4 regions of the Streptomyces sp. NPDC021020 genome follow, and region 1 is predicted to be linked to each of the others. Evidence: riboswitches for the same ligand, from Rfam matches in the RefSeq annotation. Region 1 holds a riboswitch; each other region holds the start of a gene.
The links. Region 1 has a riboswitch for cyclic di-AMP ahead of ACH4SL_RS01605 (M23 family metallopeptidase). Riboswitches for the same ligand answer to the same signal wherever they lie in the genome.
Positions count from the first base shown of each region.

Region 2: another riboswitch for cyclic di-AMP. It lies ahead of ACH4SL_RS25875 (peptidoglycan DD-metalloendopeptidase family protein); the one in region 1 lies ahead of ACH4SL_RS01605 (M23 family metallopeptidase).
Region 3: another riboswitch for cyclic di-AMP. It lies ahead of ACH4SL_RS28230 (C40 family peptidase); the one in region 1 lies ahead of ACH4SL_RS01605 (M23 family metallopeptidase).
Region 4: another riboswitch for cyclic di-AMP. It lies ahead of ACH4SL_RS16980 (NlpC/P60 family protein); the one in region 1 lies ahead of ACH4SL_RS01605 (M23 family metallopeptidase).

Region 1 covers NZ_JBIRQQ010000001.1:354,195-358,862, forward strand. The annotation lists gene ACH4SL_RS01595 (DUF4240 domain-containing protein) at 1-539, shown strand, start outside; gene ACH4SL_RS01600 (N-acetylmuramoyl-L-alanine amidase) at 619-1,263, opposite strand; cyclic di-AMP (ydaO/yuaA leader) riboswitch at 1,667-1,829, shown strand; gene ACH4SL_RS01605 (M23 family metallopeptidase) at 1,877-3,112, shown strand; gene ACH4SL_RS01610 (MBL fold metallo-hydrolase) at 3,417-4,508, opposite strand; gene ACH4SL_RS01615 (XRE family transcriptional regulator) at 4,505-4,668, opposite strand, start outside.
Region 2 covers NZ_JBIRQQ010000008.1:474,492-479,159, forward strand. The annotation lists gene ACH4SL_RS25855 (hypothetical protein) at 1-403, opposite strand, end outside; gene ACH4SL_RS25860 (hypothetical protein) at 511-705, opposite strand; gene ACH4SL_RS25865 (uridine kinase) at 941-1,582, shown strand; gene ACH4SL_RS25870 (GNAT family N-acetyltransferase) at 1,645-2,661, shown strand; cyclic di-AMP (ydaO/yuaA leader) riboswitch at 3,044-3,233, shown strand; gene ACH4SL_RS25875 (peptidoglycan DD-metalloendopeptidase family protein) at 3,237-4,103, shown strand; gene ACH4SL_RS25880 (AAA family ATPase) at 4,188-4,668, opposite strand, start outside.
Region 3 covers NZ_JBIRQQ010000010.1:78,299-82,966, forward strand. The annotation lists gene ACH4SL_RS28220 (ATP-dependent Clp protease proteolytic subunit) at 41-676, shown strand; gene ACH4SL_RS28225 (hypothetical protein) at 682-996, shown strand; cyclic di-AMP (ydaO/yuaA leader) riboswitch at 1,336-1,508, shown strand; gene ACH4SL_RS28230 (C40 family peptidase) at 1,512-1,997, shown strand; gene ACH4SL_RS28235 (ATP-binding protein) at 2,016-2,447, opposite strand; gene ACH4SL_RS28240 (helix-turn-helix domain-containing protein) at 2,727-3,620, shown strand; gene ACH4SL_RS28245 (DUF397 domain-containing protein) at 3,617-3,868, shown strand; gene ACH4SL_RS28250 (aminotransferase class I/II-fold pyridoxal phosphate-dependent enzyme) at 3,892-4,668, opposite strand, start outside.
Region 4 covers NZ_JBIRQQ010000005.1:387,139-391,806, forward strand. The annotation lists gene ACH4SL_RS16975 (NlpC/P60 family protein) at 1-978, opposite strand, end outside; gene ACH4SL_RS16980 (NlpC/P60 family protein) at 1,321-2,361, opposite strand; cyclic di-AMP (ydaO/yuaA leader) riboswitch at 2,368-2,525, opposite strand; gene ACH4SL_RS16985 (NlpC/P60 family protein) at 2,690-3,820, opposite strand; gene pcrA (DNA helicase PcrA) at 4,019-4,668, shown strand, end outside.

The DNA.
Region 1 (4,668 bases):
TGGCCCTCACCTGGGATCTGTGGGCCGCCGCCGACCGGATCTTCGGTGGCTGGTGTTCCGACGACACCTTCCGCTCCTTCCAGCACTGGATGATGGGCCTCGGCCGCGCGGTCTTCGAGGCCGCGGTGAACGACCCGGACGTCCTGGCCTACGCCCCCGAGGTGCTGCGGCTGTCCGGTCGCCCCCGCGCCGCCTGGCCCGCCGCCGACCGGCCCGCGTGGCCCGCCCTCGACACGGTCGGCCTGGCCGCGTACGAGCTGGTCACCGGACCCTGCGAGGACTTCGGCGACGCCTTCTACGCCGCCGTCCGCGGCGCCCGCGGCGCCCGCCGCCACTGGCCCGCTCCCTACGGTGCCGGCTGCGGCGGCCGGGGGACCGGCGCCCCGCCCGTACCGGCGGACAGCCCCGACCCCTCCGGGCGCCGCTGGTCGGCCCTCGACGAGGAGGAAGCGGCCCGGCGGCTGCCGCGGCTGAGCGTCCTCTTCCCCCTCGACGAGCCCTTCCCGCGCGGCGGCGCCACCGACCGGTCCGCTCCGTAGCGGGCGCCGGGCCCCGTACCGGCCGGTCGGCGCCTGCGGCGGGCGGTCGGGGCCCGGCTGCCGCGCGGCCCGGCCCGGCTCAGACCCCGTTGACGAGCCGGATGTAGCGCACCCAGTCCCAGTTGGGGCCCGGGTCGGTGTGGTCGGTGCCGGGCACCTGGACGTGGCCGATGATGTGGGCGCGGTCCTTGGGTATGCCGTACTTGTCGCAGATCGCCGCCGTCAGCGCTGCCGAGGAGTGGTACATCGCGGTCGTGAAGTACGACGGCTGGTCGACCCAGCCCTCGTGCTCGATGCCGATGCTGCGGGTGTTGTAGTCCCAGTTGCCCGCGTGCCAGGCGATGTCGTGCTCGCGGACGCACTGGTCGATCGCCCCGTCGGCGGACCGGACCACGTAGTGGGCGGCGGCCGCGTGCGCCGGGTCCTGGAAGAGGGAGATCGTGTCGGCGAAGGTCTCCTGGGTGACGTGGATGACCACCATCTGGATCGGGTAGCTGGAGGGCCGGTTGGACGCCGTGTAGTTGGCGGTGCTGGCCGGCGCCCAGGTGGCTGACGGGTAGTCGACCGCGGCGGCTGCGGCGCGGGCAGAGGCGGGGGTGGCGGCCGGGGCGGAAGCGGCCGGCCAGAGGTCGGCGGCCAGGCCCGCGGTGGCGGCGGCGCCGATTCCGAGTCCGCCGCGCAGCAGCGAACGGCGGGTGGGTTCCGCAGGGTTGGGGCGATGCATCGGGGGCTCCCAGAGGCGTCATGGTGCTGAGGCGGCATGGTGCTGAGGAGTCATGGCATGGACGAGTGCATGACAAGAGCATCGGGCCTGCCCATCGTGCGGCTCACGCCCCTGGCGTGCCAAGGGATTCGCGAATTGGCACAGGTTCAGACCACTGGCGCACCCGCGCCGCCGCGAGGGTCACCGACCCCTCACCCCGCGTGATCATCCCTCCCCCTTCCGGTAACAACTGGCGAACACTCGCATCACTGCCCGGCCACGCCGCGTGTCCGCTTCCTCCCTTCTACGGATACCCTGCCCGATTGCTTCCCACCCCCAACTCTTCGATTCGGCTTGGAAAACCCGTCCGGCTCTATTAACGTTCGATAACGCAGCGCGGTCGTCACTGCCGCCGACAGGCGGCACCGTGCGCTTGCCGAATCCCGTCCGCGGGAACCGGGGACCCGCCCTTCCGTCACCACGGAAGGGGTCCAATGGGGTGAATCGGGGGGCCGTCAGGCCGTCCGTAGGAGACCTTCCTGCTCCGAACCCGTCAGCTAACCCGGTAGGCGAGAAGGAAGGAAAGGAGTGCGCCCCCGTGGCGTCCAACCAGCCTGCCTACGCTCCGACCCCGGTGGCAGAACCGACCGGGCAATGGCACTTCGGAGAGCCCGGCGAGCGCTTCTCGCCCGACGGCCCCGGCTATTTCCCCGCGGCACCCGGCACCCCCGCCGCCCCCCAAGCCCCCGGCTCCCAGGGCTTCCCCGGCTCCGCCGCCCCGCTCCCGGCACCCGCCGCAGTCCCCGCCCCCGAGGCCCCCGCGCCGGCCGGCTCCCCCCGGCCCGACGCCGACGGCCTCCCGGGCGACGGCCCACGCAGCCAGCCGCGCCTGCCCCGGCAGCGCGGCGGGCTCCCGGGTCTGGCCGGCGGCCTGAGCAGCGCGGCCAGCGTCGGATCGGCCGTGCTCGGCATGGCGGCGATGGCCGCGGTCGGCACGGGCGGCGTGGCCGCCGCGGCCGAACCGCCCGCCGCCGCCGCGCCGGTGGCGGCTCCTGACCTGCCGGTCGCGCCGGCAGCTCCCGCCGCGGCCCCCGCCGTCCCGTTGCCGGACGTCGCGGTCGGCACCCCGTCGTACGACCCCGCCGCCGTCACCCGGGCGGCGACCGCGGCCCCCGCCGCCCCGCCCACCACCGAGGCCCAGGACGCCCCGTGCGCCGAGCCCGGCGCGGAGACCGCCGACCCCGGCGAGGCGCTGTGCAGCCGCATCATCGCCCAGGTCACCCAGCAGCGCGCGGACGCCGAGCGCCGCGCCCGCGAGGCCGCGGAGCGGATCGCCGCGGAGAAGGCGGCCAAGGAAGCCGCGGCCCGCAAGGTGCGCGAGCAGGCCGCCGCCGCCAAGGCCGAGGCCGAGGCGAAGGCCAAGGCCGCCGCCGAGGCCGCCGCGCAGGCCGAGGCGGAGCGGCTGGCGCAGCTCGCCGCCTCCTACGTCAAGCCGGTCGCCTCGTACACGCTCACCAACGCCTTCGGCGAGTCCGGCAACATGTGGGCCATGCACACCGGCCAGGACTTCGCCGCCCCCACCGGCACCCCGGTCCACGCCGTCCACACCGGTACGGTCACCTCGGCCGGCTGGGCGGGCTCGTACGGCTACCGGGTGGTGCTGCGGCTCGACGACGGCACCGAGCTCTGGTATTGCCACCTGTCGACGATGGTCGCCACGGACGGCCGCGTCACCACCGGCGACACGATCGGCCGGGTCGGTGCGACCGGCAATGTACCGGGCCCGCACCTGCACCTGGAAGTACGCCCCGGCGGCGGCGCACCGGTCGACCCGGTGCCGTGGCTGCACGGCCACGACGTCGCCGTCTGAGATCCGGCGCGAAACGCCACGCCGAAACGCACGCACGTACGGATATCTGCGCATAAGCTAGGCGACAGGCATAGGCTTGCAGGTATCGGGGGTCGGGCACACGGTCTGTCCCCGGTATCGGCGGATTCACCGGACACGCACACCGCAGACGTGCGAAGGAAACACCGCAGGAGTACGGTCACGGCAAGGGCCCTGCGCCCGCTCGCAGGCCCCCAGGAGCCGCCGCGGCCCCGGCGTTCACCCCCCCCGACGCCGGGGCCGTCGGCATCTCCAGCCCCCGGCCCCCTCCCGCCCGGCCGGCAGGTCAGCTCCCGGCGCCGCCCGCGGCCGCCGTACCGTCCGCCGCCGCGCCTTGAGGGGCCTCCGCCTTCTCCGGCCCGTTGCCGTCCGGCGCGTCCGCCCCCGCCGCGAAGCCGGCCGCGAGGCCGACCAGGGCGACGAGGTCGGCCCGGTCCGTCGCACCGTCCAGGGCGCGGTATTCGACGGCCGCCAGGATCGCCATCCGTTCGCCCAGCCCCCACTGCGGGTAGGGGTCCGCCGCGACCAGATCCGCGGCGAGGACGGGCAGCGGGCGCCCCGCCGTGTGCCCGCGGTGGATGACCTCCCGCAGGTCCAGCAGGTAGTCGGCGTAGCGCCGCACATCCGCGGGCGTCATCACCGGCCCGTGCCCCGGCACGACGACCCGCGGGTCGCACTCCAGGATGCGCTCGCACGCGGCGTGCACCGACTCCAGCGGCCCCGCCCAGTGCACCGGGTGGTCCTCGTTGAAGACGACGTCCCCCGCGCACACCACGCCCTCCTGCGGCAGGTGCACGATCAGGTCGCCCGCGGTGTGCGCCGGCCCGACCTCGACGAGCCGCACCGCGACCCCGTCGACGTCCAGGTCGAGCTCGCCGCTGAAGGTGCGGTTCGGGTGCAGGGGCGTGACCCCGCCGAAGTCGCCGTAGCGCGCGAAATGCCGCCGCATGTACGCCCCCATGGGCGTGGCCGGGTCGGCGGCCGCCACCAGCCCGGCCAGCACGGCCGGTTCCGGCTCCGCGCACAGGTGCTCGCCGTTGGCGTCGGTGGCGATGACGTCGGCGCCCGGGAAGAGCGCGTTGCCGTACGAGTGGTCGCCGTTGCCGTGGGTGTTCACGACGGTGCGGACCACCGGGCCGCCGCCTTCGTTGTCGTCGGCGTGGCCATTGCCGAGCCCTGCGATGAGCCGTTGCAATTGCCGGGTCATTCCGGCGGTGTACGGGGTGTCGACCAGCAGCGCGGTGCCGGGGCCCGGGCCCGCGCCCCGCCCGGTGACCACGACGCAGTTGGCCATGCCCCACGTCGCGTGGCCGTCCGGGAGCCAGGCGTGGACGTGGGGTGTCAGCGACCGCAGCGCATGCGGAAGAGGGAAGCTCATAGGGCCCAATTGTGCGGCCCAGCAGGGCTTTTCGCCGTATCGGCGGTGATGAGCCGGCGTCCGCCGTCCGCGAGGCCCTCCGGGTCGACGGGCGCGGTGGCGGGCGCCGTGAGGGACGGGCCGTGCCGCGGCTCCTCCCCCTGGTCGAAGAGGACGAACA
Region 2 (4,668 bases), on a different contig from region 1:
GGTCGGCGGGGTCGGAGAGGTACGGCACCAGGGCGTCGTACAGCGCGCGCAGCCGGGCGGTCTCGGCCTCGCCGGGGCCCGCGGGGGTGCGGGCGGCGCGGTCGCGGCCCATCCAGGCGGCGGAGGCGAGCACGGCGGCCAGGGCGAGCAGCGGCCCGTACGGCATCATCACCACGACCACGACGCCCCCGGCGGCGAGCAGCAGCGCGGGGCCGCGGCGGTCCTTGGGGGTGCGGGCCCACCAGGTGCCCGCCCAGGCGGCCTGGCGGCGCATGCCGCGGCCGATGGTGATGACCGGATGCAGGACGTCCGAGGCGCCGTCGGCGGCGGTGCGCGCCAGGTCGCGGCCGCGGGCGAGCGCGGGACGGCTGGTCAGGATGCTGGGCAGGGGGCGCCTGGACACGGCTTGCTCCATGGGTGGCGGGGGAGTGCTGGGGTGCGGCGGGGGAGGGACCGCGAGCGACCCGGGAGCGGGCGCGCTCCCGGGTCCTGGGGGTGACGTCGGCAGCCCTAGATCTTGATCCCGCCCAGCAGGCTGGCCAGGCTCGCGCCGCCCGCCGTGATGCTCGGGGCGATGGCGGTGCTCGCGAGGTAGAAGCCGAAGAGCGCGCTGACGATGCCGTGGGACATCTTCAGACCGTCCTTGCGGAAGAACAGGAAGACGATGATGCCGAGCAGGACGACACCGGACATGGACAGGATCATGGGCTTTCTCCTGGGTGAGGGGGACGGTCACCATGAGTTCCTCCAGGGTCACAAAAAGTCATGGATCCCGCTCGGCGGCAGATGGGTGATTTGTAGAGAATTTCGCCCATCAGGGTGGGTTGGTCCCCGCCGGGGCGCGCGCGTGGCGCTCGTACGGCCCCGCGGCCGTCCCGCCCGATCGGGTGACGGCGGGCCCTCGCGTCCGCTCCGTGGGCGGCTCCGGCAGGATGGGCGCGTGCAGTTCACGCCGATCAGCCGGCCCCGGCTCGCCGCGGCCCTCGCCGAGAAGATCGCCGGGCAGGACCCGCCCGCGGGGCCGTGGTGGCGGGTCGCCGTGGACGGCGCGCCCGCCGCCGGCACCGCGGACCTCGCCGACGACCTCGCCGCCGCGCTGCCGCCGCTCGGCCACCGGGTGCTGCGGGTACGCGCCGCGGACTTCTGGCGGCCCGCGTCGCTGCGGCTGGAGTACGGGCACGAGGACGCCGACGCGTACTACCAGCTGTGGCTGGACACCGGCGCCCTGCGCCGGGAGGTGCTGGACCCGCTCGGCCCCGGCGGCAGCGGGCGCGCCCTGCCGTCGCTGCGCGACCCCGGCACCGACCGTTCCACCCGGGCGGACTACGTCGAGCTGCCGCCCGGCGGGGTCCTGGTGCTGGACGGCCCGCTGCTGCTCGGGCAGGGCCTGCCATTGGACCTGACGGTGCATCTGCGGCTGTCGCCGGCCGCGCTCGCCCGCCGTACGGAGGAGGCGGCGCGCTGGACGCTGCCCGCCTTCGCGCGCTACGCCGACGAGGTGCTGCCGGAGGAGACCGCCGACGTCACCGTGCGCGCCGACGACCCGCGGCATCCCGCGTGGACGGGCGGGGAGCCGGCATGAGCGTCGTGACCAGGCTCCGCCTTGCCCTCGGCGGTCGCGCCCCGCTAGCGTCCACGACCACCATGACTGTCGCCACCGCGCCGCTGACTCCCGAGCACATACCCCTGGCCGTGCAGCGTTACGACCGCTGGTTCGCCCGTGCCCGGCGCCCGCCCTCGCAGCGGTCCTGGCTGGCCGACGGACCCGTGCGCGGCGAGGACCTGCTCGGCCGGCTGCACACGGTGCCCGGCCTGGAGGCCTGCCGCGCGCTCGACGGCGACGGCAACATGATCGGCTACCTCGCCGCCCAGCCCGTCACGCTCGCCCCCGACGACCCCGCGGGCCTGCGCACCCACCCCCACTCCGCGCTCGTCCCGTACGGCGGCCACGCGCTGCCCGGCGGGCGGGAGACCGAGGTGCTGCGCTCGCTCTACGCCCGGATCGCCGAGCGGCTGGTCGCCGACCGGCGGCTGGTGCACTACGTGCAGGTGCCCGCGGGCGAGGTGGCCACCGCGCCCTGGGTAGACCTCGGCTTCGGCCGCGAGCTGGTGCACGGGCTGATGGCGGTCAAGGCCCGCGGCCGGCAGCCGCGCGGGGTGGAGGGCCTGGGCATCCGGCGTGCCGGGCCCGGCGACCTGCCGCAGATAGGGCGGATGGCCGCCGAGTCCTCCCGGCGGCAGCGCGGCACCGCGGTCTTCCAGCCGCAGCCCGAGGCCGCGCTCGCCGCGCACCGGCTGCGCTACGCCGACGCGCTCGCCGACCCGCGCTGCGGCGCCTGGATCGCCTCCCGGCGCGGCGAGGAGATCGCGATGGTCGTCATCGTCCCCGCCGCTCCGGATCCGGTGATACCCGAGTCGTGCGTCGAGCTGGCCGAGGCGTACGTGGAGCCGTCGGCGCGCGGTGAGGGCATCAGCCGGGTGCTGCTGGCCACCGCGCTGGCCTGGGCGTACGACAACGGACACCGCTACATGTCGGCCCGCTGGCACTCCTCCTCGCCGCTGGCGGCGGGCCACTGGCCCGCGGTCGGCTTCCGGCCGGTCGCCTACCGGCTCAGCAGGACGCTGGACGCGCGGATCGGCGGGGCGCCGGGGACGTTCTGACCCCCCATCGGCGACTAAAGGTGCGAAAGTTGCATAAGCCTGCATATCGGACATTTCACGGTGATGTGGATCACGCCGGGCGAATCGTGTGTCCGGTGTCACCCGCCGAACACGGTCCGCTCCCGGCCCGCGCACCCGCTGTTCCCGCCGCGGGTCGAATGTTGCGGTGGGTACGCGGCCGGTCCGCGGACGGTGACGGGCGCGGGTACGTACCGGATCGTACGGGTGGCGCGCTGTGACCGCCGGTAAGGGTGGAATGGGGCGGCATGCCGGGTTTGCTTGCCCGGCGCTCGCGAGGTCGTTTAGCTTCGCCGTTACCGCGGGCCGGACGTCCGCGACAGCCGCCGGGCGGAACGCCGAATCCTGCCGCCGCCCGGGCGCAGCACCATCCGAGCTGCAAAGGGCAGGAGCGGGGGACCCAAGGTAAGCCGCCGTCCGGGACGTCTCCCGGCCGGCTCGGGGTGAAGCCGTGCCGTACACCCGCGCACCTGACCGGAGCGCGCACCGCGGCCGCGGCCGGGCATCTCCAGCCCGAACCCGACAGCTCACCTCGCAGGCGTAGGAGAGGAATCCCCATGCCCGCACAGGGTCAGCACCGCAAGCCCCGCTCGCTCAACCGCCTCACCCGCGTCTGCATCGTGGCCGGTACGGGCGCCGCTGCCGTGGCGATCCCGCTCGTCGGCGTCGCCCAGTCCGCGTCCGCCGCCGAGCCCGCCAAGGCCCCGGCCGCGGCGACCGCCACGGCGCACGACTACACCGTGGTCCGCGGCGACACGCTCGCGAAGATCGCCACCACGCACCACGTCAAGGGCGGCTGGAAGGCGCTCTACGACGCCAACAAGAAGGCCATCGGCGCCAACCCGTCGCTGATACGCCCCGGCCTGCACATCACGCTGGACACCACCCCGGCCGCCGCGCCCGCCGCGAAGGCGCCCGCGGTGAAGGCACCGGCCGCGAAGGCCCCCGCCAAGAAGGCCGCCCCGGTGAAGAAGGCCGCTCCGGCCGCCCCCGCCGCCGCCGCGAAGAAGGCCGACACCGGCTGGACCAAGCCGGTCGGCGACGCCGCCATCGGCACCGGCTACAAGACCGGCGGCAGCATGTGGTCCTCCGGCCACCACACCGGCGTCGACTTCCTCGTCTGGAGCGGCACCCCGGTCCACTCGGTGGCCGCCGGCACCGTCGTCCACGCGGGCGCGGACGGCGCCTACGGCAACGACGTGATCATCAAGCACGCGGACGGCAAGTACACCCTGTACGGCCACCTGACGCGCCCGGTGGTCTCGGTCGGCCAGACCGTCACCGAGGGCCAGGAGATCGGCATCTCCGGCGCCACCGGCAACGTCACCGGCCCGCACCTGCACTTCGAGGTGCGCACCACGCCGGACTACGGCTCCGACATCGACCCGGTCGCCTACCTGGCGTCGCACGGCGTCACCGTCTGAGCCACCGCCCGAGCGGCACGACCCCCGGTGCCCGTCCGGTCCTCGCGACCGGGCGGGCACCCGCGTGTCTCCCCCCCCCCCGTGTCACGCCTGCCCGAACAGCCCGGCCAGCTCGCCCCGGGAGGCCACACCGAGCTTCGGGTACGCCTTGTACAGGTGGTAGCCGACGGTCCGCGGGCTCAGGAACAGCCGGGCCGCGATGTCCTTGTTCGACAGGCCCTCCGCCGCCAGCCGGACGATCTGCGATTCCTGCGGTGTGAGCCCCGCCTCCGCGTCCACCGGCGCCGCCTCCCGGCCGGCCTCCGGCAGTGTCCCGCCCGCCGCGCCCAGCTCGCCGCGCGCCCGCTCCGCCCACGGGGCCGCGCCGAGCCGCTCGAAGACGTCCAGTGCGGTGCGCAGCCTGACCCGGGCCTCGTTCTTGCGGCGCGCCCGGCGCAGCCACTCCCCGTACAGCAGGCCGGTGCGGGCCGACTCCATCGCCCGCCGGTGCGGGTCGTGCGCGTCGAGCGCGGCGAGGTAGTACGCCTCCGCGTCCGCCTCCGGCGCGCGCAGCGCCCGGCAGCGC
Region 3 (4,668 bases), on a different contig from region 1:
CTGTACGTCCTGTACATTTTGTACGCACGGAGGTGCCCGCATGATCCGACCCACCGCCCGCTACGTGCTCCCGGAGTTCACCGAGCGCAGCAGCAGCGGCACCCGCACCACGGACCCGTACTCCAAGCTGCTCCAGGAGCGGATCGTCTTCCTGGGCACCCCGGTCGACGACACGTCGGCCAACGACGTGATGGCCCAGCTGATCCATCTGGAGAGCGCGAGCCCCGACCAGGACATCCACCTCTACATCAACTCGCCGGGCGGGTCCTTCTCCGCGATGACCGCGATCTACGACACGATGCAGTACGTGACGTGCGACGTCGCGACCGTCTGCATCGGGCAGGCGGCGTCGGCCGCGGCGGTGCTGCTGGCGGCCGGGGCGCCGGGCAAGCGGATGATCACCCCGTACGCCCGGATCCTGATCCACCAGCCGTCGATGGGCGACGTGGTGCAGGGCGACGTGTCGGACCTGGAGATCCAGGCCAACGAACTGCTGCGCACCCGCGACAAGCTGGAGGCGCTGCTGGTGCGCCACACCGGGCAGGAGCCGGAGCGGATCCGGGCGGACATCGAGCGCGACAAGGTCTTCGACGCCGCGTCCGCCGTCGACTACGGCCTGGCGGACCGGCTCACCAACAGCCGCAAGACCAACGGCCCGGCCACCGGCGCGCGGTGAGGCCGGTGCGCCCGGAACCGCCGCCGCTGCCGGCGCTCACCCGCTCCGAGGGCGAGCTGATCGACTGCTACCTGGAGGTCGTCGACCTGCTCGGCCGCGTCAACCCGTCGCGCGGCACCGACACGTACGGGGCGCTGCGTGCCGCGCAGGCGCTCGTCGGGCGGGCGCTTGCGCTGCGCGAGGCGCTGACGGTGATGCACCTGCGCGGCGAGACGCAGCTCCACCACGCCACGCTGGGGCGGGCGCTGCGGGTGCTGGACGGCGAGCGCCGGTCCTCGCTCGCGGTGGTGGCGCCCGCACCGGAGCCGCCCGCGCCGTGACGGCCGCCCGCGCCGTCACGCTGCGGCGCGGCCTCCCCTTGTCGGCCGAACCCTCCCTCATCCCGTCGGCCCAGCGGCGCGGGGCCGGCGGGCGACCGCCCCGGTTGCGCGGGCCGGTCCGGGCGGTGGGTCGACAGCGCAGGTCACAGCGGTGTGCCGGGGCGCGCCGCTCACCGGAAGGGAGCAGCGCCGCCACCCGGTCGGACCAAGCGTGACGAGGGTCACACCGGGCGTTTCCCGCCGGGTACCGGCGTGCCGTGTGCGTCACGATCCGTGGTGACGACAAGCCCCCGCCGCCGTGGCGGGGCGGTCCGCACGGACGCCGAGTCCCGCCGGCGTGCGGATGCCAGGTCGACACGAGTGCAACGGCGGGAGCGGAGGACCCACGCACGACGGGGCCGGACCCGGTACTCCCGGGCCGCCCCTTGGGGTGAAGCCGCAGCACGCGGCCGGGCATCTTCGCCTGCCCGAACCCGACAGGTCATCCTTCGCAGGCCGACGACGAAGGGTTGCGCATGACCGCGCCTGTCGCAGTTTCCGCTTCCGCACGGCTGACCCGTCTCGGGGCCGCGTCCGTGCTCACCGCCGCCGCAGTCGCCGTACCGTCCCTGCTGCCCGGCGCCGTCCAGCAGGCCGAGGCGGCCACCACGGGCGTCCGGGCCCTCGGGGTGGCGGCGTCCAAGGAGGGCTCCCTCTACCAGTGGGGCGCCACCGGGCCCTCGCGCTTCGACTGCTCGGGCCTGACCCTCTACTCCTTCAGCAAGGCCGGCAAGCGGCTGCCGCGCACCGCCGCCGCCCAGTACCGCAACACCCGCCACATCTCCGCGTCCGGCCGGCACGTCGGCGACCTGGTCTTCTTCCACAGCGGACCGTCCGCGTCCTCCGTCTACCACGTCGGCATCTACGCGGGCGGCGGCAAGATCTGGCACGCCCCGAAGACCGGCGCCCGGGTGCGCCTGGAGCACATCTGGACGCGCACCGTCTGGTACGGGCGGGTCTGACCGCCGCGCGGCCCGCGCTCAGCCCACCGGGACGGCCCAGGGCAGCACGATCCAGACGGTCTTGCCGCCGTCGCCGGTCGGGGTGACCCGCAGGCTGCCGCCGGACTCGGCGGTCAGATGGCGGATGATGACCAGCCCGCGGCCGTTGTCCTGCTGCTGCGGGCACACCGCGGCCTGGCGCGGCCAGCGCGGGTGGCTGTCGGTGACACCGATGTGCAGCTGCTCGGACCGCTCCAGGCGTACGTCGACGGTGAAGGTCGGCGACAGGCCCGAGGTGTGCAGCACCGCGTTGGTGGCCAGTTCGGACACGATCAGGCGCACGGTGTCGACGGCCGGGGCGCCCGCGGGCAGTCCCCAGTCGGCGAGCAGCGCGCAGACGTACCGCCTGGCCGCCGTCACCGAGGCGGGTTCGCTCGGCAGGGTGACGGACGCTTCCTGAAGATCTGCCATGGCGACGCTTCCCTTTCCCGCCGTGACCTGGCTCCGATGCGAACGCCCCGGCTGCGGGGCCGGAATTGGGCCGCCCTCGCATACGCCGGGTTCGCGCCAGAATGCACTCATCGTGCCGCCAATGCGGGCGCCGCACAGCGGTCTGCATATATCTGTCGCTCAAATCGGTGAACTCTGCCGCGGGAGAACGCACATGGTCGGCAGACTGGCGTATCGGGGAGAAGAGGACAGAACGCAACCGGCCGCCGGATTGCGTCGCAGCGAGGAGGGCGAGAGGACATGGAACGAGAGCCCGCCGTACGCCGGCGCCGACTCGGCGCGGAACTGCGCCGGTTGCGCGATCTCGCGGGGTTCACCAGCGGCGAGGCGGCCCAGCGGGTGGGGTGGCACCAGTCGAAGGTGAGCCGTATCGAGACCGGCCACAGCAGCGTCCGCGCCGAGGACGTCAACCTGCTGCTCGACGCCTACTCCGTACGTGACCGCGATGTTCGCGACCTGCTGCACACCCTTGCCGGACACGGCCACCAGCGCGGCTGGTGGCACGACTTCCGCGAGGTCCTGCCGGTCGAATACCGCGACTTCATCAGCCTGGAGACGGGCGCCACCCGGGCCAGGTCGCTGGAGACCACGGTGGTGCCGGGCCTGCTCCAGACTCCCGGGTACGCCCGTGCGCTCACCCGCGACGTACTGCCGCAGCTCGCCCCGCGCGAGGTGGCCGCGCTGGCCGAGGTGCGCATCGCACGGCAGGCTGTCCTGCTGGAGCAGAACCCGCCGCTGGAGCTGAACGCGGTGCTCGACGAGGCGGTGCTGCGCCGCGGTGTCGGCGGGCCGGAGGTGATGGCAGGTCAGCTGCGGTGGCTCGCACGCGCGGCCGAACTCCCGCAGGTTTCCCTGCAGGTGCTGCCATTTGCCGCGGGCGGGCACATAGGGGTGACGGGGTCTTTCGTCATCTTCTCCTTTCCGCGCATTGCAGATCTGGATGTGGTTGTTCTCGACCATCTGACCGGTAGTCTCTGTGTCGATCGGAAAGAAGACATCGCCGCTTACACCGCCGCGTTCGCCCGATTGTGTGATCGCGCGCTCCCCTGTGCGGAATCGGCTGCGATGATCACGGAAATCGGGGCGGAGTTCTCGCGGTTGCAGCGGCGCACTAAGGAGGCACCGACAGCATGACTGCGCGAATCCCGGCGGCCCGCGAGCCGCACGCCCACGTTCCGTCCAGCCTGGCGCTGGACGTCGCCTGGCGGCGCAGCAGCCACAGCACGGCGGCGAACAACTGCGTCGAGACGGCCCGTCTGCCCTCCGGCCCTGTCGCGGTCCGCGACTCCAAGGACACCGCCGGGCCGGCCCTGCTGTTCGCACCGGGTGCGTGGACCTCGTTCGTGGCGGCCGTCAACGCGGAGGCGCTCAAGGCCGGTTAGACCCCGGAGGCGGGCAGGTCCCGTCAGGTACGGATCGCCCCGGCCGGCGCGGTCGCGACGATCGTGGCGGCCGCCGCCGCGATCCCGGCCGGGGACAGCGCCGCGTTGGCCGTCACCCGCAGTCGGGAGACGCCGTCGGGGACGGACGGCGGGCGGAAGCAGCCCACCGCGAGCCCCGCGGCGCGGCACGCGGCGGCCCACTCCACCGCCGCCGCGGGCGAGGGCGCCCGGACCGAGACGACGCACGCGTCCGGCGCCGTCGCATCCAGCCCCGCGGCGGTGAGGCGGCGGTGGAAGTCGCGGGCCGCGCCCAGCGCGCGGCCCGCCCGCGCGGGCTCGCGCCGCAGCAGCCGCAGCGCGGCGAGGGCGGCGCCGGCCGCGGCCGGCGCCAGCCCGGTGTCGAAGATGAACGTCCGCGCGGTGTTGACCAGGTGGTCGATGACGGCGGCGGGGCCCAGCACCACTCCGCCCTGCGCCCCCAGCGCCTTGGACAGTGTCGCGGTGCACACCACGTCGGGCGCGCCCGCAAGGCCCGCCGCGTGCGCGGCCCCGCGCCCGCCGGGCCCGAGGACGCCGAGCCCGTGCGCGTCGTCCAGCAGCAGCGCGGCCCCGTGCGCACGCGCCGCGGCGGCGAGCGCGCCCAGCGGCGCCGCGTCGCCGTCCACCGAGAAGACGGTGTCGCTGACGACGACGGCCCGCCCGGCGTGCGCGGCGAGCGCCTTGCGCACGGCGGCGGGGTCGGCGTGCGGGACGACCTCGGTGGCCGCCCGGGACAGCCGGCAGCCGTCGATGAGGGAGGC
Region 4 (4,668 bases), on a different contig from region 1:
ACCCGAGTAGAAGAAGACCAGGTCGCCGGGCTGGAGCTGGTCGCGCGAGATGCGCGGGCCCGCGTTGATCTGGGTGTACGTGGTGCGCGGCAGCGACACACCCGCCGCCTTCCACGCCGCCTGCGTCAGGCCGGAGCAGTCGTACGCGCGCGGGCCCGTCGCGCCCCACACGTACGGCAGGCCGAGCGCCTGGTAGGCGAACGCCACGGCGCGGGCGGCGCGCGGCGAGGGGGCCGCGACCGCGGGCAGCGGCGCGGGGGCGGTGCCGTGCGCGGGGGCGGTGTCCTGCGCCGGGGGGCCGTCGTCCGCCGCGAGGGCCGCGCGCTGGGCGGCGGTCAGCCGGGCCAGCAGCGCCTGGGCGGCGGCGAGCTTGCCGGTGACGGTGCGGCGGTGGGCGGCGACGGCGGCCTGCGCGGTGCGCAGGGCGGCGAGCTTGTCGGTGGCCTGCGCGCGGGTGCTCGCGATGTCGCGCTGCTGGGAGGCGAGTTGGCGCAGCGTCACGGACTGGCGGGTGCCGGCCTGGTCGAGGAAGGCGGCGCGCTCCAGGTAGGTGCTCGGGGAGGAGCTGAGGGCGAGCTGCAGCAGCGGGTCGATGCCGCCGGTGCGGTACTGGGCGGCGGCGAGGCTGCCGAGCGCGTCCCGCGTGGTGTTGAGGGCGGCGGTCTTGCGGGCCAGCTCGTCCTGGAGGGCGGTGACCGCGGAGTTCGCCCGGTCGGCCTGCTCCGTGGCGCCGTCGTACTCCTGCGTGGCCTGCTCCGCCTGCTGGTAGAGCGTCGCGACCTGGGCGCGTACCTGGTCGGGGGTGAGCTGTGGCTCGGCGTGCGCGGCCTCGCCGAGCAGGGTCACGGAGGCGGCCGAGGCGAGGGCCAGGGTGACACCGACCCGTTTGGTGGCCGCGGAGGGACCGCCGGCTAAAGGAGGGCGCCTGCGGTGCGCGGCGGGGCCGGTGGGACTGCCGGCGGGACTGTGTGAGGCCATCGCGGCCGTCACTCCTTCCAGGGAACGGCCCGGCGGCGCCTGCACGGGGGGTCAGGGCGCCGCCGGGCCTTCGGCGGGGGTGGCCGAGTGCCGTCCACGAGCCGGGACGGCAGTGGGGTGTCGGCCACCTGAGGAGCGACGCTAGACCCGCCGGGGGCGGGAAAGGGGCGCGTTGACCGGGATTGGCCTCATCCGGTCACCTCTGCGCGCTTTCGACCGCCGTTCGACGGGTGACCCGCCCGCATATGCCCGCAGCCTGACCGGATGCCCCGGATCCGTACGACCGACGTACGGGCAGGGGCGCGGTCAGGCTGCGGAGGAGAGGCCGCGCGGGCGCCGGGGTCAGGCGACCCGGCGCGCCTGGGAGAAGGGCATCCAGCTCATCGGGGCGACCTCGACGACCGCGCCGGTGTGCGGGGCGTGCACGATCTGGCCGTTGCCGAGGTAGATGCCGACATGCGAGTTGCCGGAGTAGAAGAAGACCAGGTCGCCGGGCCGCAGATCGGCCTTCGAGACGGCCACCCCGTCGTGGATCTGGTCCTGAGTGGTGCGCCCGAGGGTCACGCCCGCCGCGCGGAAGGCGGCCTGGGTGAGCCCGGAGCAGTCGTACGAGCCGGGGCCGGTCGCGCCGCGCACGTACGGCTTGCCGCGCTGCGCGAGGGCGAACTGGATCGCGGCGGCGGCACGGCCGCTCGCGGGGCCGGAGTAGGTGTAGTCGCTCTTGGACGACGAGCCCTTGTGGATGTTCGCGACCTGGGCGCGCTGCTGGGCGGTGAGGCTGTTGAGCAGCTTCTGCGCCGCGGCGAGCTTGGTCTCCATCGTCTTCTTCTGCGTCGCGAGCTGCTGCTGCGCGGTGGTGAGCTGGGCGAGGCTCGCGGTGGCCTGCGCCCGCTTGATGGAGGCCTGCTCCTGCTGGATCTGGAAGTTCTTCAGCGCCGCGGTCTGGCTCGCCGACAGCTGGTTGAGCGTGTGCGACTGCTCCAGGAAGGCGGTCGGGTCGCTGGACAGCAGCAGCTGGACGGTCGGGTCGATGCCGCCGTCGCGGTACTGCGCGCTCGCGAACTGGCCCAGCAGCTGCCGGGTGGCGTTCATCTGCTCGGTCTTCCGGGCGACCTCGCCCAGCAGCGTGTTGGTCTTGTCGCGCTGCGTCTTGGTGTTCTCCACCGCCTGGTTGTAGGCCTCCGTCGCCACCTCGGCCTGCTCGTTGAGGGTGTCGATCTGCTGCTTGACCTCGGCGATGGTGGGCTTCGGTTTGGCGGGCGTGGCACTGGCGCTCTCGCTGAGCAGGGTGACGGAGGCAAGAGCCGCGGCCGTGACCCCGACCGCCGCGCGCGGGGCGGTGACGGCCAGCAGGCTCTGACGCGGCTTGCGGTGCGACGCCACGAAGGCGACTCCTTCCGTGAACCGCCGACCGGGTTAGCTGACGGGTTCGGGCCGGGAAGGTTGGCCCTACGGTCCGGCGCCTCGCGGCACCGTGTCCGATTCACCCCAACTGTGCTTGGTGGGTCCCCGGTTCCGGCCTGGGCCGGATTGAGCGGAGGTGAGACGCTGCCGGTGCGGTCACCGGCGGAGAACGTATCGCCTAGCGGGCTACCGTAGCCAAACTCTCCCGGGTCTGGGAAGTTTGGATCGGAACGTGACCGAAATCGCTTTGTGATCTTACGGTTCGTGACCGTGCGCCATGACGCCGGTCAACGTTCCCCGACGTCGGTCAGTACGGGCGGACCACGCCGTAGATGGGCATCTCGGTGATCGGCGCGATCTTCACGACGGTGCCGGTGTGCGGCGCGTGGATCATGTTCCCGCCGCCGATGTAGATGCCGACGTGGCTGTGGTCGCTGTAGAAGAAGACCAGGTCGCCCGGCTCCATGTCGGACTGCGACACCCGGGTGCCGACGTTGACCTGCTCGCCGGTGGTACGCGGCAGCGTCACGCCCGCCGCCTTGTACGCCGCCTGCGTCAGGCCCGAGCAGTCCCACGAGCCGGGGCCGGTCGCGCCCCACACGTACGGCTCGCCGATCTGGGCGCGGGCGAACGCGATGGCCTTGTCGGCGAGCGAGCTGTTCGCGGCGGAGGAGGTCGAGGTGGTGGAGCCGGCCTGCTGGGCCTGCTTGGCCGCCGCGTCCTTCTTCGCCTGCTCCTGCTTCGCGATCGCGGCGGCCTTGCGCGCCGCCTCCTCCTCCTGCTTCTTCTCCAGGGCCGCGAGCCGCGCCTTCTCCTGCGCGGTCAGGCTGTTGAGGAGCTGCTGCGCGGCGCCCAGCTTCTTCGCGACATCGGCCTTGGCGGTCTTGAGCTGCGCCTGCTTCGCGGTGAGCGTCTGGAGGGCCTGCGCGGCCTGGATGCGCTTCTGGGTCGCGTCGGCCTGCTGCACCCGGAAGTCCTCGACGGCGGCCTTCTGCCGCTTGCCGAACAGGTCGGTCAGGTGCCGCTGGTCCAGCAGGTCCTGCGGGCTGGCGGCGAGCAGGTAGGTGGCGGTGGAGTCGTCGCCGCCGCTGCGGTACTGCGCGGCGGCGTAGATGCCCAGCTGCCGGCGGGACTCGTTCAGCGTCTGCGTCTTCTGGGCGGCCTGCGTCAGCAGCGTGTTGACCTTGGTGTTCTGCTGGCTGGTGGCTTCCTTGATCCCGTTGTAGTTCTCGGTGGCCACCTCCGCGTCGTGCTGGAGGGCGTCCACCTTCGCCTTCACCTCGGCGATCGAGGGCTGCGGCGACGGGGCCTCGGGCGCGGCGCTCGCCGCCTCCGCGAAGATGGTCATCGTGGCCAGCGCGGCGGTCGTCAGCCCCACGGCCGTACGCGGCCCCGGGCTGCTGAGTATCGCGGTGCGGGACTTGCGGTGTGTCGCCATGCCCGACGGACTCCTTTCGGACGCTGCCTGGTGCGGCACCGTAACCAAGTGCCGCAGCGAGGGGAAGGCCGGTGTCCGGTTGGCCCCGATACCTTTTCGTAATCAATTCTGATTCTCACCGAGTGTGATTCGCGCGCTACGGGGAAAGGGGCCGAACCGGACGTCGCTGTCAGTACGGGCCTCTAGACTCGGGAGGCGATGAGCAGCCTCTTTGACGACGACTTCCTCGCCGGCCTCCAGTCCGGTCTGCACGTGGCCCCCGAGCCCGCCGACCCGGACGCCCCGCCGCCCCCGGAGGACCTGGAATCCGGCGGCGGCGCCCCGGCCGGCGAGCGCGACGCGTACTACCGCAACGGCGCCCCGCGCCCCGCCACCGACCCCGCGCAACTCCTCGAAGGGCTCAACGAGCAGCAGCGCGCCGCCGTCGAGCACGCCGGCGGGCCGCTGCTCATCGTCGCCGGCGCGGGCTCCGGCAAGACCCGGGTGCTCACCCACCGCATCGCCCACCTGCTCGCCGCGCGGCACGTCCACCCCGGCGAGATCCTCGCGATCACCTTCACCAACAAGGCCGCGGGCGAGATGAAGGAGCGGGTGGAGGAGCTGGTCGGCCCGCGCGCCAAGGCGATGTGGGTGTCCACCTTCCACAGCGCGTGCGTGCGCATCCTGCGCCGCGAGTCCAAGGTGCTCGGCTTCACGTCGTCCTTCTCCATCTACGACGCGGCCGACTCCAAGCGCCTGATGGCCCTCGTCTGCCGCGACCTGGACCTGGACCCGAAGCAATTCCCGCCGAAGTCCTTCAGCGCGAAGATCTCGAACCTCAAGAACGAACTGGTCGACGAGGAGACCTT